2 regions of the Hyphobacterium lacteum genome follow, and region 2 is predicted to be linked to the other one. Evidence: predicted binding sites of a transcription regulator. Region 2 holds the regulator's gene; the other holds the start of a gene.

Region 1 (6,682 bases), on a different contig from region 2:
CGACGATAATGACGTCATATTCCATCGACTCGCGCTGAATATCGTCTGACATTTCCTGGCTGCTCCCTTGCCCCGCAGTCTTTCGCTTTGTGATGTTTCTGTCTTAGCTTAGCTCTTCTGTCACAGCTAGGGCGCGATGAAGCGCCATCCAGGGTCCACACCGAATGCCTGCCACCGATACGCGATCCGAGGCGATGAAAGCCCTCACCTCCTGGTGGGAGGATATGGGTATCGAGGCTGAATCTGTGGTCCCGGAAAAGAAGGCGGCAAAGCCGGCCCTGCGCCAGCCCGACCCGCTGAAGGACCAGCCCAAGCCCGCCATCGCCACACCGCAGGCGGCCCAGGCCGCCGGCTTCGGTCAGGCCGAGGGCGATCCGATGGATGCCCGCAAAGCGGTCGCCAAGGCCAATTCGCTGGACGAGCTGAAAGCCGCAATTGAAGGCTTTGATGGCTGCGCCCTGAAACGCACCGCTCGCAACACCGTCTTCGCGCGAGGCAATCCGCAGGCCCCGATCATGATTGTCGGCGAAGCCCCGGGCCGTGACGAGGACGAGCAGGGCAAGCCTTTTGTCGGCAAGTCCGGCCAGCTGCTGGACCGGATGATCCGCGCCTCCGGCCTCGATCCGGAAACCGATGTCTATATCTCCAACATCCTCAACTGGCGCCCGCCGGGCAATCGCACCCCCTCGACCGAGGAGATTGCCGTCTGCCTGCCGCTGATCGAGCGGCATATCGCGCTGGTTCATCCCAAGGTGCTGGTCTTTGCCGGCGGCGTCTCGGCGCAGGCGCTGTTGCGGGCCACCACCGGCATCATGAAACTGCGCGGCCGCTGGTCGGAATACCGCATCAAGGATGCCGAGGGAGAACCGGGCGAGCATGTCGACGCCATGCCCCTCTTCCACCCGGCCTATCTCCTCCTCCGCCCGCAGGAAAAGGGCCGCGCCTGGCGCGACTGGCTGGAAGTGGTGAAACGCGTGGAGGGGGCGTAACCCCCTCACCCTGACCGCTCATCGCTTCGCGAATTCGCGCTCCTCCCTCTCCCTCGAGGGAGAGAGAAAGGGTGCGAGGCAAAGCGAGACAAACCAAAAAGGCCGACCCCGCCTTACAATCCATGCCGGCCAGTCTTTCGTGCGCGCAATCGGCGTGGCGGTGACGCTTGCGGCTGATTGGCTCGGGGCGTGCCGGTGGAAATTGCGCAACTGGGTCCCTGCTTTCGCAGGGATGACGGGTGTGTGGATATCAACATCACAAGTTCTTGATTTGTTCTTTTCCTAGGAACATAATCCTGAGCATGACCAAAGCCCCCCGCACGCCCCCTTGCATTCACACCGATCTGGTCGGTGATCCGCTGCCCCAGCCCTTGCAACCCAGGGGCAGAGGCGCGCGCTCGAACCGGACCAACCGCTTCGAGGACAAGGCCTATGAACCCTTCGACGATGGCTGGCGCGACAGCGACCCGGAACCGCAGCAGCTGCGCACGGTGACCCTGATCGATGCGTCCCGCTCCATCGTCACACGCAATCATTCGCCGGACATTTCCTTCAATCTCTCGATCAATCCCTATCGCGGCTGCGAGCATGGCTGCGTCTATTGCTATGCCCGCCCCAGCCACGCCTATTGGGGCTATTCGCCCGGCCTCGATTTCGAGAGCGTGATCTTCAAGAAGCCCGAGGCCGCGCGCCTGCTGGAGCGCACCTTCCTCGACCGGCATTACCGGCCCGAACCGATTGTCATCGGCGCCAATACCGATTGCTATCAGCCGATCGAGCGTACCGAAGAGATCACCCGCGACCTCCTCAAGGTCTGCGCCGCTTTCAGCCATCCGGTCAGCGTGATCACCAAGTCGGCCCTGATCCTGCGCGATCTCGATATCATTGCGCCTATGGCCAAGAAGGGCCTGTTCCGCGCCGCGATCTCCATCACCACGCTGGACCGCCGCCTGGCGAGGGACATGGAGCCGCGCGCGGCCACGCCCGGCCGCCGGCTGGAGGCAGTCAAGCAGCTGGCCGAAGCCGGCGTGCCCGTCACCGTCATGGCCGCCCCGATGATCCCGGCGCTGAATGACCGCGAACTGGAAGCGATATTACAGGCCGCCGCCGAGGCCGGTGCCATCTCTGCCGGCTATGTGCTTCTTCGTCTGCCGATGGAGATCAAAGGCCTGTTCAAGGAATGGCTGGCAACCACACGGCCGGATGCGGCCTCGCATGTCATGTCGCTGGTGCGTCAGACCCGTGGCGGCGAGGAATATGATTCAGCCTTTGGCAAACGCCAGCGCGGCGATGGCCCCTATGCCCGCCTGCTGGCCAGCCGCTTCCGCAAGGCGATCGAGCGTTTCGGCCTGAAGACAAAGGGCCCCGGCCTGCGCTGTGATCTGTTCGAACGCCCCCTCGCCCGCGGCAATCAGGGGAGTTTGTTTTGACTTTTCTTCCCCTCACCCTGCACATCCACCTTCCTGTCGGAAGCTGAATGCGCTTCCCTCTCCCTCGAGGGAGAGGGGGAAATGGCAAACACCATCGCCGGCATCGATGAAGCAGGCCGCGGGCCGCTGGCCGGGCCGGTCGTGGCGGCAGCGGTCATCCTGCGCGAGCCCATCGACGGGCTGAATGATTCCAAGCAATTGAGCGAAAAGCGCCGGCTGGCCCTGGCCGCACAGATCCGTGAGACCGCACTTGTCGGCGTCGGCATTGCCGAGCCGGAGGAGATCGACCGGATCAACATCCTGCAGGCCACCATGACCGCCATGCGCCGCGCCGCGCTGAATCTTGGCGAAGTACCGGCTGAATTCCTGATCGATGGCAATCGCACACCCGAAGGCCTGCCGGCAGCCGCCCGCTTCATCATCGGCGGCGACGCGCTGGAACCGGCAATTTCCGCCGCCTCCATCATCGCCAAGACGCTGCGCGATGATCTGATGATCCGCGCTGCCGAGCGCTATCCCGCCTATGGCTTTGAAGGGCATAAGGGCTATGGTGCCCGCACCCATCTGGACGCGATTGCCGCCCACGGACCCTGCCCGATCCACCGCATGAGCTTCTCGCCCATGCGCCAACCCGCACTTGTTTAACCCGTCATTAGGGCTGCACAGGCGATTCTTGGCTGCTAAGGTGGTCCTATGGGTGGAGTATAGCGGTGCGGGAAAAGCTACCGGTCAACCAGATTTTGCAAGGCGAATGCGTGGAAATCATGCGTACGCTGCCGGACGAGTGCATCGATCTCATCTTTGCCGATCCGCCCTATAATCTGCAGCTTGGCGGCGATCTGCATCGCCCCGACAATTCAAAGGTTTCGGCTGTCGACGCCGAATGGGACCAGATCGGCGATCACGACGATTACGACCTCTTCTCCTGTGCCTGGATGGAAGAGGCGCGCCGCATATTGAAGCCGAATGGCGCCATCTGGGTGATGGGCGCCTATCACAATATTTTCCGGCTCGGCACCTTCCTGCAGGACATGGGCTTCTGGATCATGAATGACGTGATCTGGCGAAAGACCAATCCGATGCCGAACTTCAAGGGCACGCGCTTTACCAACGCGCACGAAACCCTGATCTGGGCGGCCAAGACCAAGGATGCCAAGCCGACCTTCAACTATGCCGCCATGAAGGCGCTGAATGATGGTGTGCAAATGCGCTCCGACTGGGTGCTGCCAATCTGTTCAGGCGGCGAGCGCATCAAGGCCAGCGATGGCAAGAAGGCGCACCCGACCCAGAAGCCGGAAGCCCTGTTGCACCGCGTCCTGCTGGCAACCTCCGATCCGGGCGACATCATCCTCGATCCCTTCTTCGGCACCGGCACGACGGGCGCGGCGGCCAAGCGGCTGGGCCGGAAATATATCGGCATCGAGCGCGAAACAGACTATGTGCAGGTGGCGACCGAGCGGCTGGAAGCGATCCGCCCTGCGGCCGATCAATCCCTCGCCGTCACCCGTTCCAAGCGCGCCGAACCACGCATTCCCTTTGGAAACCTGGTCGAGCGCGGCATGGTGAAGCCGGGCGACATGCTCTACGATTCCAAGGGCAAGCGTACGGCACGCGTCCGCGCCGATGGCTCCATCATTTCCGGCCGGGTCGAAGGCTCTATCCACAAGGTGGGCGCCGAAATCCAGAACGCTCCGTCCTGCAATGGCTGGACCTTCTGGCACGTCCGCAAGAAGGGTGGTCTGATGCCGATCGACACGCTGCGGGCGGAAATCCGCGCCGCGATGGAAGCCTAGAGCCCGCTACAGCGCTCCCAGCACCGCTTTCTTCATCAGGCTCGGCAAGGCCAACTGATCGACATCCCCGAGCGCATGCCACCCACCCTCATCGGGCTCCCAGCCTGTGGGCGCTTCAGCACGCCACATCGCCATCTCCAGCGAGAAATGCGTGAAGACATGGCTGATAATGGCCCGCTTCGCCCATTGAACATCCAGTGGCGCGGCAGCACGCGCTCTGGTCAGTGACCATTTTTCCGTGCGCCATTCGGTTGAGGGCACTTCCAGCATCCCGCCCAGCAGGCCCCTGGAGGGCCGTTTGCGCAGCCAGATCGTTTCACCCCGGAAAACCGCAAAGCCCACCGCGTGCTTGTGCGGTTTCGCCACTTTCGGTGCCTTGACCGGGTAGGCTTCCGGATGGCCCTCCGCCCGGGCCGCACAAGCAAAGCTCCACGGACAGCCCGCGCAATCCGGTTTGCGCGGTGTGCACACTGTGGCACCCAGATCCATGATCGCCTGGGCATAATCACCGGGCCGTCCGGGGTCCGCGATCTCTGCTGCGATCTGCCGGATCTCTGGCTTCGACGTCTTCACCGGTTCGGGGATGGTGCACAGCCGGGTGATCACCCGCTCGACATTGCCGTCGACAACGCTGGCGGGCAGATCAAATGCCGCCGCCCGGATGGCCGCAGCCGTGTAGGCACCAATACCCGGCAAGGCGAGCAAATCCTTTTCCGCTTCCGGAAACACACCGCCTGCTGCCGAAACCGCCCTGGCACAGGCGATAAGATTACGGGCGCGGGCGTAATATCCCAGCCCCGCCCAGGCGGCGAGCACCTCATCTTCATCCGCCGCGGCGAGATCATGCACGCTCGGCCAGCGGTCGAGAAATTTGAAATAATAGGGCGTCGCATGCGGAACTGTGGTCTGCTGCAGCATGATTTCGGACAGCCAGACAGCATAGGGATCGGCAATCTGCCCGGCCGCGCGCGCTTCGGGCCGGATCCGCCACGGCAGATCGCGTCCTTCGGCATCATACCAGTCCAGCAGCGAGTGGCGCAGCTTTTCGATGGGCAGGTCTCTCACCGGTTTCATGGCGATGTAACTTGTCTTCGATTGCCCGTCAGGCAACGATAATTCACATGAGCCGATCGAAAGACACTTCGCTGGAAACCCTGGCTGCGCGTTATCTACGCGACCGGCGCGGGCGCGCCGCCATCAAGGGTGCGCCGCCGGCGGGCCGGGCCGCTGCGAAAGTGCTGAAGCCATTGTCGGACAAATTCGGGCCGAGCACCGACCGTCTGGCCGAGAACTGGAAAGATATTGTCGGTGAGCGCCTGGCAGACTGGACAGCGCCGGAAGCCATTCGCGGCGGCGTGCTCTATGTGATCGCCCGGGGGCCGGCCGGCACGCTGATCGAGGCGGACGCACCCCGCATTCTCGAGCGGATCAAGCCGCTGGCGGGCCGCTCCGCTCCCACACGATTGCGGGTCAGGCAGGGTGAGCCGAGAAAGCTGACGGGTGCCGGACACACACAGTCGAACCGGGAAGTGCCGTCAAACGTGCAGGAAAAGGTGGAGATCGACCCGGATGCGCGTCTATCTTCGGCATTGAACAGATTTGAGCGGGCGCGGGAGCGCCGCGAACGGGGAGAATAACAAGATGAAGTTTTCGCGTCGGGTATTTACAGCGTCCGCGATTACCGCTGCGGCATTCCTTTCGGCCTGCGGAGGCGGGTCCTCGTCCGGCGGTGGCGGCGCCACGCAGTATGAACGTTCCGGCGATCGCGCCATCGGTTCGGCCGAGGCTCCGGTCACGGTGATCGAATATGCCTCGACCTCCTGCCCGCACTGCGCCGAGTTCCACGAAGAAGTCTATCCGGCCATCGAGGAGAATTTCATCGAGACCGGCCAGGTCCGTTTCGTATTCCGCGAGATGCTGACCGGCTCTCCCAGCCTGGCCATGGCGGGTTTCATGCTGGCGCGCTGCGCACCGGAAGACCGCTATTTTGATACGATCGACCTTCTGTTCGAACAGCAGCAGGCCATTTTCCAGTCCGCACAGAGCCCCAACGGGCCGCGCGGCGAGTTCTGGAATATCGCCCAGACGGTCGGCCTGTCGCGTGACGAATTCAACGCCTGCATCACCAATGCCGAGCTGCGCCAGGCGGTCAGCGAGGCTCACGATCAGGCCATTGCAGACGGCATTGACGGTACGCCGCGTTTCATCATCAACGGCCATGTCCTCGATGCCGACCGGTCGGGTAGCCAGCTGGTCTATTTCTGGAATGGCGAGCCGCTCCGGATTGATGGTGAAACCGTGCCGGCAACGGTAGATGAGCCGACCTTCATTGCGATCCTCAACCATTTCGTGAGCGAAGCCGGTGGCGAAGCATCCATGGAGGAGCCCGCTGAAGACGCTACTTCGGAAGGCACTGAATAATGAAATTGTTGCGTATTCTTGCCCTGATCCTTCTGCCCGCCGCCCTGTT
Region 2 (6,682 bases):
CTGCGATCGTCCTCATTCTTCAGCCACAGAGCGTCCTGACACCGGGTTTCCAGATGTCATTTTCGGCCGCGGCGGCGTTGATTGCTGCCTTTGATTTCTGGCGCAAACGTGCGTCGACACGTGATCGGAAGACCTGGTTCGATTCCATCCTGCAATTCTGGAGCAGCCTCTCCCTGTCGTCTCTGGTCGCCGGCGGCGCAACCGCGGCATTCGCTGTTTTCCACTTCAACCGGATCGCAGTTTTCGGATTGGCCGCCAATTTACTGGTCATGCCGGTTTTCTCATTGCTGGTGATGCCGGCTGGAGCGATTGCCCTGGCGCTGGCACCATTGGGGCTGGATGCGCCCGCCCTGGCCGTGATGAGCCAGGGCTTGATGTGGGTGGTCGGAATTGCCGAATGGGTCAGTAATTGGCCGGGGGCGCTGGCACCGGCTGCTTCTGCACCCGGTTCCGTGATGGGGCTCTACTCTCTGGGCTTTGTCATCTTGGTGGCGGCTCGCGGCGTGTTCCGTTGGGCAGGGCCGATCCTGATCCTGCTTGCCTATGCCGGTTGGGCCTATAGCCGGCCCCCGGATATCTTCGTCAGCGAGGACGGTGTGGTTCTGGCGCAGGAAGACACCGATTCCGGTTCTGTCTGGGCAACATCTGACCGGCGCCGATCCCGCTTTCCGCTTCGTGTGTTCCTTGAACAGGCCGGTGATCCTGTCACGCCCCGGTCATCAGGTTGGCGCTGCGATCCGGTCGGATGCCACCTTGATGGTGCGGAACTGGATATCGGGGTCGTGCGCGCAGAAGAGGGGCTCACCGAGGCCTGTCAGCGAGAGGATCTCGTCGTTCTGCTCGCACCAGCGTCACCTATCCAGCGTGCAAGCTGCCGTGCCGAATTGATTGATCAGCGGGACCGCAGCCGCGAGGGAGCAATCGCTATCTGGAGTCAGCCGGGCCGTTCACTCAGGCGAACCAGTGTAGAGGACGGCCGCCGTGGCCGGATCTGGGCCCGCCCTGCTAGTGATAGCGGCGGATAAGTCCGACCAGGCGTCCCTGCACCCGTACGCGATCAGGCCCGAATATCCGGGTCTCGTATGCCGGGTTTGCGGCTTCCAGCGCGATCGATCCGCCTTTCTTGCGCAAGCGCTTGAGCGTTGCCTCTTCCTCATCAACGAGAGCGACGACAATCTCGCCATTCATGGCGGTATCACTGCGCTCGATAATGACGATATCACCATCGAGGATGCCGGCATCGATCATTGAATCACCTTCAACCTCAAGCGCGTAATGGTCACCGCGTCCGCCCGCCAGATCAGGCGGCAGGATGATCCGGTCTCGCTCGTGCTGGATCGCTTCAATGGGAACACCTGCGGCAATCTTGCCGAGAAGGGGGACATCCATGGCATCATTTGCCGCGCTATTCGCGAAGTTGGCTTCCACCACATTGCTGGCCGAAGCGGCAGGAGAGGCGTCCTCGGGCATTTTGAGCACTTCCAGTGCGCGCGCCCTGTGGGCGAGCCGGCGTATGAAGCCGCGTTCCTCGAGGGCGGTAATCAGGCGGTGGACTCCCGACTTGGAGGCAAGATCCAGTGCATCCTTCATTTCCTCGAAGGATGGCGATACGCCATCTTCACTCAAACGCTTGTGGATGAAGAGCAAAAGCTGGTGTTGTTTGCGCGTCAGCATGGCTCACCTCAAAGAGAACAAATCAGAAACTTCTGAAAATGTTCTATGAGTGTTCCGGGTAAACGTCAAGTTAAGGCGAAATCATCCAGCGCGGCCGTCACGGGCAGGCCTGCAATGTTCAGAAAATTGGCCAGTATCGAATGGCCATGTTGCGAAGCGATGCTCTCCGGATGGAACTGGACGCCATGGAGCGGGCGATTCCTGTGGCGGATTCCCATGATTTCTCCATCGGCGGTCTGGGCGTTGACGATGAGAGGAGCATCAGCCGGAAGCGAGCCGATCGCGAGGGAATGATAGCGCGCGACCGCAAACGAGCCGGGCAGACCGGTAAATATGCCGCTATCATCATGGCTGACCTTACTGGCCTTGCCATGGATGATGGCCCGCGCGGGTACGGTCTGGCCGCCAAAGACCTCGCCCATGCATTGATGGCCGAGACAGACGCCGAGAATGGGCTGATCATCCGGCGCTGACCGGATGAGATCGAGGCAAATGCCGGCATCTTCCGGCCGCCCGGGGCCGGGTGACAGGCAAATCGCCTTTGGCTGCAATGCAAGCGCCTGGTCGACGCTCAGTGCATCATTGCGAACGACATGCGTGTTGGCTCCCAATTCCTCGAAATAGTGAACGAGGTTGAAAGTGAAGCTGTCGTAATTATCGATGATCAGCAGCATGAAATGTCCTTTGCCGACGCTAATCTAGAAGCGGTGGTTCGGCGTGCAATGCTGCTGTGCTCATGCGCCGGGTAAACGAGGTGTTAACCGAAGCGGTGTGGCCTCGGCATCATGAGATCCGCTTGGTCCAATTCGGTAAGTCCACTAATCGCCGGTCTGTTGACCGCTGCCATTTTCGTGGCGGGAGCGGGCGCTTTTGAACTGGGCCGCGCCACTGGATTTGAGCCGGCAGCCACCGAAGAATTATCTGTCCACACTGACAACTTTCGTCCTTTGCCCGATCCGGTTCCGTACGTGATCGCCGAAACCCGGGCGCCGCAGCCTGTTTCCGACACCCGGCCGGTGGTCGTTCTTGTGATCGATGACGCCGGTATCGATCCCGGATTGACCCGCCAGGCAATGGACCTACCGGTGGCGTTGACCCTGTCATTCCTGCCCTATGCCGAGGCGACGCCTGCACTTGCCCTGGAAGCGCGGGAGAGGGGGCATGATATTTTCCTGCACCTGCCAATGGAGCCTTATGGTCTGGATGATCCCGGCCCGGGCGCGTTGACCCGCCATCTTTCACGGGAAGAGTTGAGGCGGCGCGTCGATTTGGCTTTCAGACGTGTTCCGGGCGCAACCGGTTTCAACAACCATATGGGCAGTGCTTTTACGGCAGATGCAGCGGCGTTGACCGCGGCTTTTTCGAGCCTTGAGGGAAGCGATCTTGTTTTCCTCGATTCCCTGACATCGGGTCGTAGCCAAGCCTACCGTGTGGCATCCCGTGCCGGGCTGACGGCGCTCAGACGCGATATCTTCATCGATCACGTCCCCGGCGAGGAAATGGAATTTCTTGATGCGATGGCGACCCGGGCGCGCAGCGAGGGCCAGGTCATCGCGATCGCTCATCCGCGGCCCGGGACGCTGGAAGCCTTGTCCAGCTGGATCGCGGCTCCGCAAAATCAGGATATTCGCTTCATAACCGTCAGCCAGCTATTGGAATCCGATCCCGCAACGGACCGGTTGGCGGGAGCGGCAGGAAATGCATCACCCTCATTATCCGCGCGCTCGAGATAGGCGCCCGCGCGCCAAAGTCTGCAGGATTTACTGGAATTGGCTTTGATCGACGACACCCAGCGCCTGGTCGCGGAGGTCTGTTTCAATATCAGCCGTGGTGAAATCGAATTCGCGATACAGGGCGGAAACCAGGCTGCTGTCGATATCACCGCGATAACCGTCCGTGAGGAAAGTCTCGATCTGGGCCAGTAGCTGCGGATCCTCGACATCGCCATCATGTGCGTCGGCTACACGGATCACCATGTGTGAACGCGCAGAAGCCGACCGCGTCGCTTCGAAATCGCCGACATCCATGGAGAAGACCAGGCTGACCACTTGCTGGCCGAACGTGCCTGACGTTTCTGTACGGCGTAGGCTGGCCTGCTCCAGACGGAAATCCGGATTTGCATCGGCAATGGACTGAAGCGACTGGCCGCTCTCGGCGAGTTCCATCACGTTCTCGGCAATATCTTCCAGCCGGGTGTCGACCTCCTGCAGGCGCCAGACCGATTCTGCGTCTTCACGTGCTTCTTCCAGTGAGCGCACGCGTGCCTCGATGATTTCATCAACACGGACCGCGAAATAGCTGCCTTCGCCATATGATTGCAGTTCGCCGTCGATATGGGCAGGGCGGGAGAAGATATCTGCTCCGATTTCCGGCTCGGTGAAGAACCAGAATGCAAAATCGCCATCTTCCGAGCGGCCCTGTTCGTCAACCGGCTGGAAAATTTCATAGGGAAGGCCGGCTGCAAACGCTGCTTCTTCGAGCGAGAAACCATTTCCGCGGGCTTCTTCGTATTCACCCAGGTCGGCATAGAGCAAATCCTCAGCGGCCGTTTGCGCCAGAGCGTCACGGATCTCCTGGCGGCGTTCCTCCAGTGTCGGGATGTCGTCTTCTACCGCTGCTTCAACGACGATCGCGAACCAGTTGCCGAACCTCGTCTCTACCGCAAAAGCGTCGCCGGTCGTGGCCTCGAACAGCGCATCGCGAACCGCACTGTCGGGCACCTGGAATGCCTGGCGGTCTTCAAGTCGGGACGGCTCACTGGCACCGAGTTCGGTGGCGATGATGGTGGGATCCTCGTCATTACCCAGGCGAAGCGCAGCATCCCGCGCTGCAGCCTCGTCATCGAAGACGAGCTGGGTATAGGTTCGCATCGCCGGCGTGCCGATCGAGCCTGTCGAGACCTCATATTCATATTGCTCGACGATGTCGGTCTCTTCGATCTCGACCTCGGTCAGATAATCTTCCGGCCGCAGCCTCACCAGCGTGAAGGCACGGCGTTCCGGCGTAGTGAAGAATTGCGGATTATTGTCGATCGTGGCCTGCAGATCCTCGCTGGTCGGGTCACCGATTTCTCCCGCCGCCGCCGGGCTGATCACCACCGCTTCGAGATCGCGTGTTTCACCGATATAGCGAAGCAGAATGCTGCGGTAGATATCTGGTTGGGCAATGCCTTCAAACAGGCTGCTCGTCATCTGGCTGAGGACCAGATCATTGCGTACTTCCGATTCAAACTGGCGCTGCCGCTGCCCGACCTGGGCCAGATAGTTATTGTAAGCCATCCGGTCAAAACCACCGGTCAACGGGTCGGTCAGAAATTCGATACTGCTGATCTCGTCACGCACGGCGGCATCGGAAGCGGTAATTCCCAGCGACCGGGCCTGCGACCGCAGCATGGCATTCAGGATCAGCTGGCCCAGCACTTCATCGCCCATGCCCTGCTGGCGGGCCTGCTCATTGGTCAAAGATGGGTTTTCCTGACGTTCCCGCTGCATGCGCCGTTCGAAATTGAGCTGCAGCTCGGCCACCGTCACGCGCTCTCCACCAACGACGGTGATGGCGTTGCCGGGCGCCTGGAAGATGTCATTGACCCCCCAAAGAGCGAAACTCGCGACCAGGAGAACAACGATCACCATGGCGATCGGGGATTTGACAGCATTGCGAACGGCAGAAAGCATTGACTTTGGTCCGGTAAATCTGAGTGAGTGCCGGAAACTAACGGCGGGATTCTCCTGCCGCAAGCGCGCCGTCATCTCGGTGCCAGTAGATCGAACGGGTTGGGGAGAACGCCATGGCACGCCGGATGCTGATCGCCGGAAACTGGAAAATGAACGGGTTGCGCCAATCCTTGGGTTTCTTTGAAGAAATCCGGACGTTGGTTGAGCCGGGTTATGCCGTCGATGTGCTTGTCGCGCCTCCAGCAACCCTGGTTCAGGCTGCTGCTCAGGCGTCGAATGGCATTTTTATCGCTGGCCAGGATTGCCATGTTGCGGAAAGCGGTGCGCATACAGGCGATATCTCTGCGGCCATGTTGAAGGATGCGGGCGCAACGCACGTAATCGTCGGGCACTCCGAACGGCGCAGCGATCATGGAGAGCGCAGCGAAACGGTTCGGCAGAAGGCTGAAGCCGCCCAATCTGCCGGCCTGGTGCCGATTATTTGTGTTGGAGAGCAGGAAGAGGATCGTCGTGCAGGCCGTCATACCGATGTTGTCGGCGAACAGCTCGATGCATCCAATCCGGGCAATGGCGATTTTATCATTGCCTATGAGCCGGTCTGGGCGATCGGAACGGGTCTGACGGCCTCGGTGCGGGACATAGCGGCCATGCATGAATTTATCCGTGGCCGTGTTGCGGGTGGGGCTTCCAGGCAGATCCTCTATGGCGGCTCGGTTAAGCCTGACAATGCGGCCGAGATTCTGGACCTCGACGACGTGGATGGAGCTCTGGTGGGCGGCGCCAGTCTCAAGGCTTCCGATTTCGCAGCGATCATCTCGGCGGCATCGTGAAATGTTAACCAAGCCGGGTAAGTGGGCATCAATCATTTTCTGCCAGTGTGATGATCGAGTTTTCACGCGGGCAGGGTGCGGTTTATGGCGGAATTGGATTTTCAGCGAGCGGCAGTTCTGCTGTTCGACCCGGTACATGTAAACATTCGCACGACGCGGTATGCGTTGAACGAGATCGGTTTCAAGTCGATTGAAGCCTGCAGCACGATTGAAGACTTTCAGCGCCAGCTCAAGGAAAACAGCTGGGATCTGATTGTCGCGGAATGTTCCAATCCGAAGATCGATATATTCCGGCTGGTCCGGATGATCCGACGCGGTGAAGCGACTCCGAATCCTTATTCGGTTATCGCGCTGACCTCCTGGACCCGTAAAGGCGGCCATGTCCGCCAGGCAATCGAATCCGGAGCGGATGATGTCATTGTGCGGCCGTTCTCGACCCAGTTTGCCGAGGATCGTATCCGCACCATGGTCCGCGATCGCAAATCCTTCGTGGTGACCAGTGAC

Evidence for each region. The regulator LexA, encoded in region 2, represses DNA repair genes until DNA is damaged. The targets are predictions, from matches to a motif close to ATGTTCCNCTTGTGTTCC.
Region 1: the regulator LexA is predicted to act here: its motif matches at 1,250-1,267, upstream of V0U79_RS02775 (PA0069 family radical SAM protein).

Annotation. Positions count from the first base shown of each region.
Region 1 is NZ_JAZDRP010000002.1:50,626-57,307, forward strand. Features, by position in the region: gene V0U79_RS02765 (electron transfer flavoprotein-ubiquinone oxidoreductase) at 1-52, opposite strand, end outside; gene V0U79_RS02770 (uracil-DNA glycosylase) at 165-989, shown strand; gene V0U79_RS02775 (PA0069 family radical SAM protein) at 1,292-2,419, shown strand; gene rnhB (ribonuclease HII) at 2,501-3,064, shown strand; gene V0U79_RS02785 (site-specific DNA-methyltransferase) at 3,184-4,212, shown strand; gene V0U79_RS02790 (A/G-specific adenine glycosylase) at 4,219-5,286, opposite strand; gene V0U79_RS02795 (DciA family protein) at 5,334-5,849, shown strand; gene V0U79_RS02800 (DsbA family protein) at 5,854-6,633, shown strand; gene V0U79_RS02805 (thioredoxin domain-containing protein) at 6,633-6,682, shown strand, end outside.
Region 2 is NZ_JAZDRP010000001.1:190,342-197,023, forward strand. Features, by position in the region: gene V0U79_RS00900 (ComEC/Rec2 family competence protein) at 1-1,025, shown strand, start outside; gene lexA (transcriptional repressor LexA) at 1,006-1,674, opposite strand; gene V0U79_RS00910 (anthranilate synthase component II) at 1,740-2,348, opposite strand; gene V0U79_RS00915 (divergent polysaccharide deacetylase family protein) at 2,460-3,407, shown strand; gene V0U79_RS00920 (SurA N-terminal domain-containing protein) at 3,435-5,348, opposite strand; gene tpiA (triose-phosphate isomerase) at 5,462-6,178, shown strand; gene V0U79_RS00930 (response regulator) at 6,263-6,682, shown strand, end outside.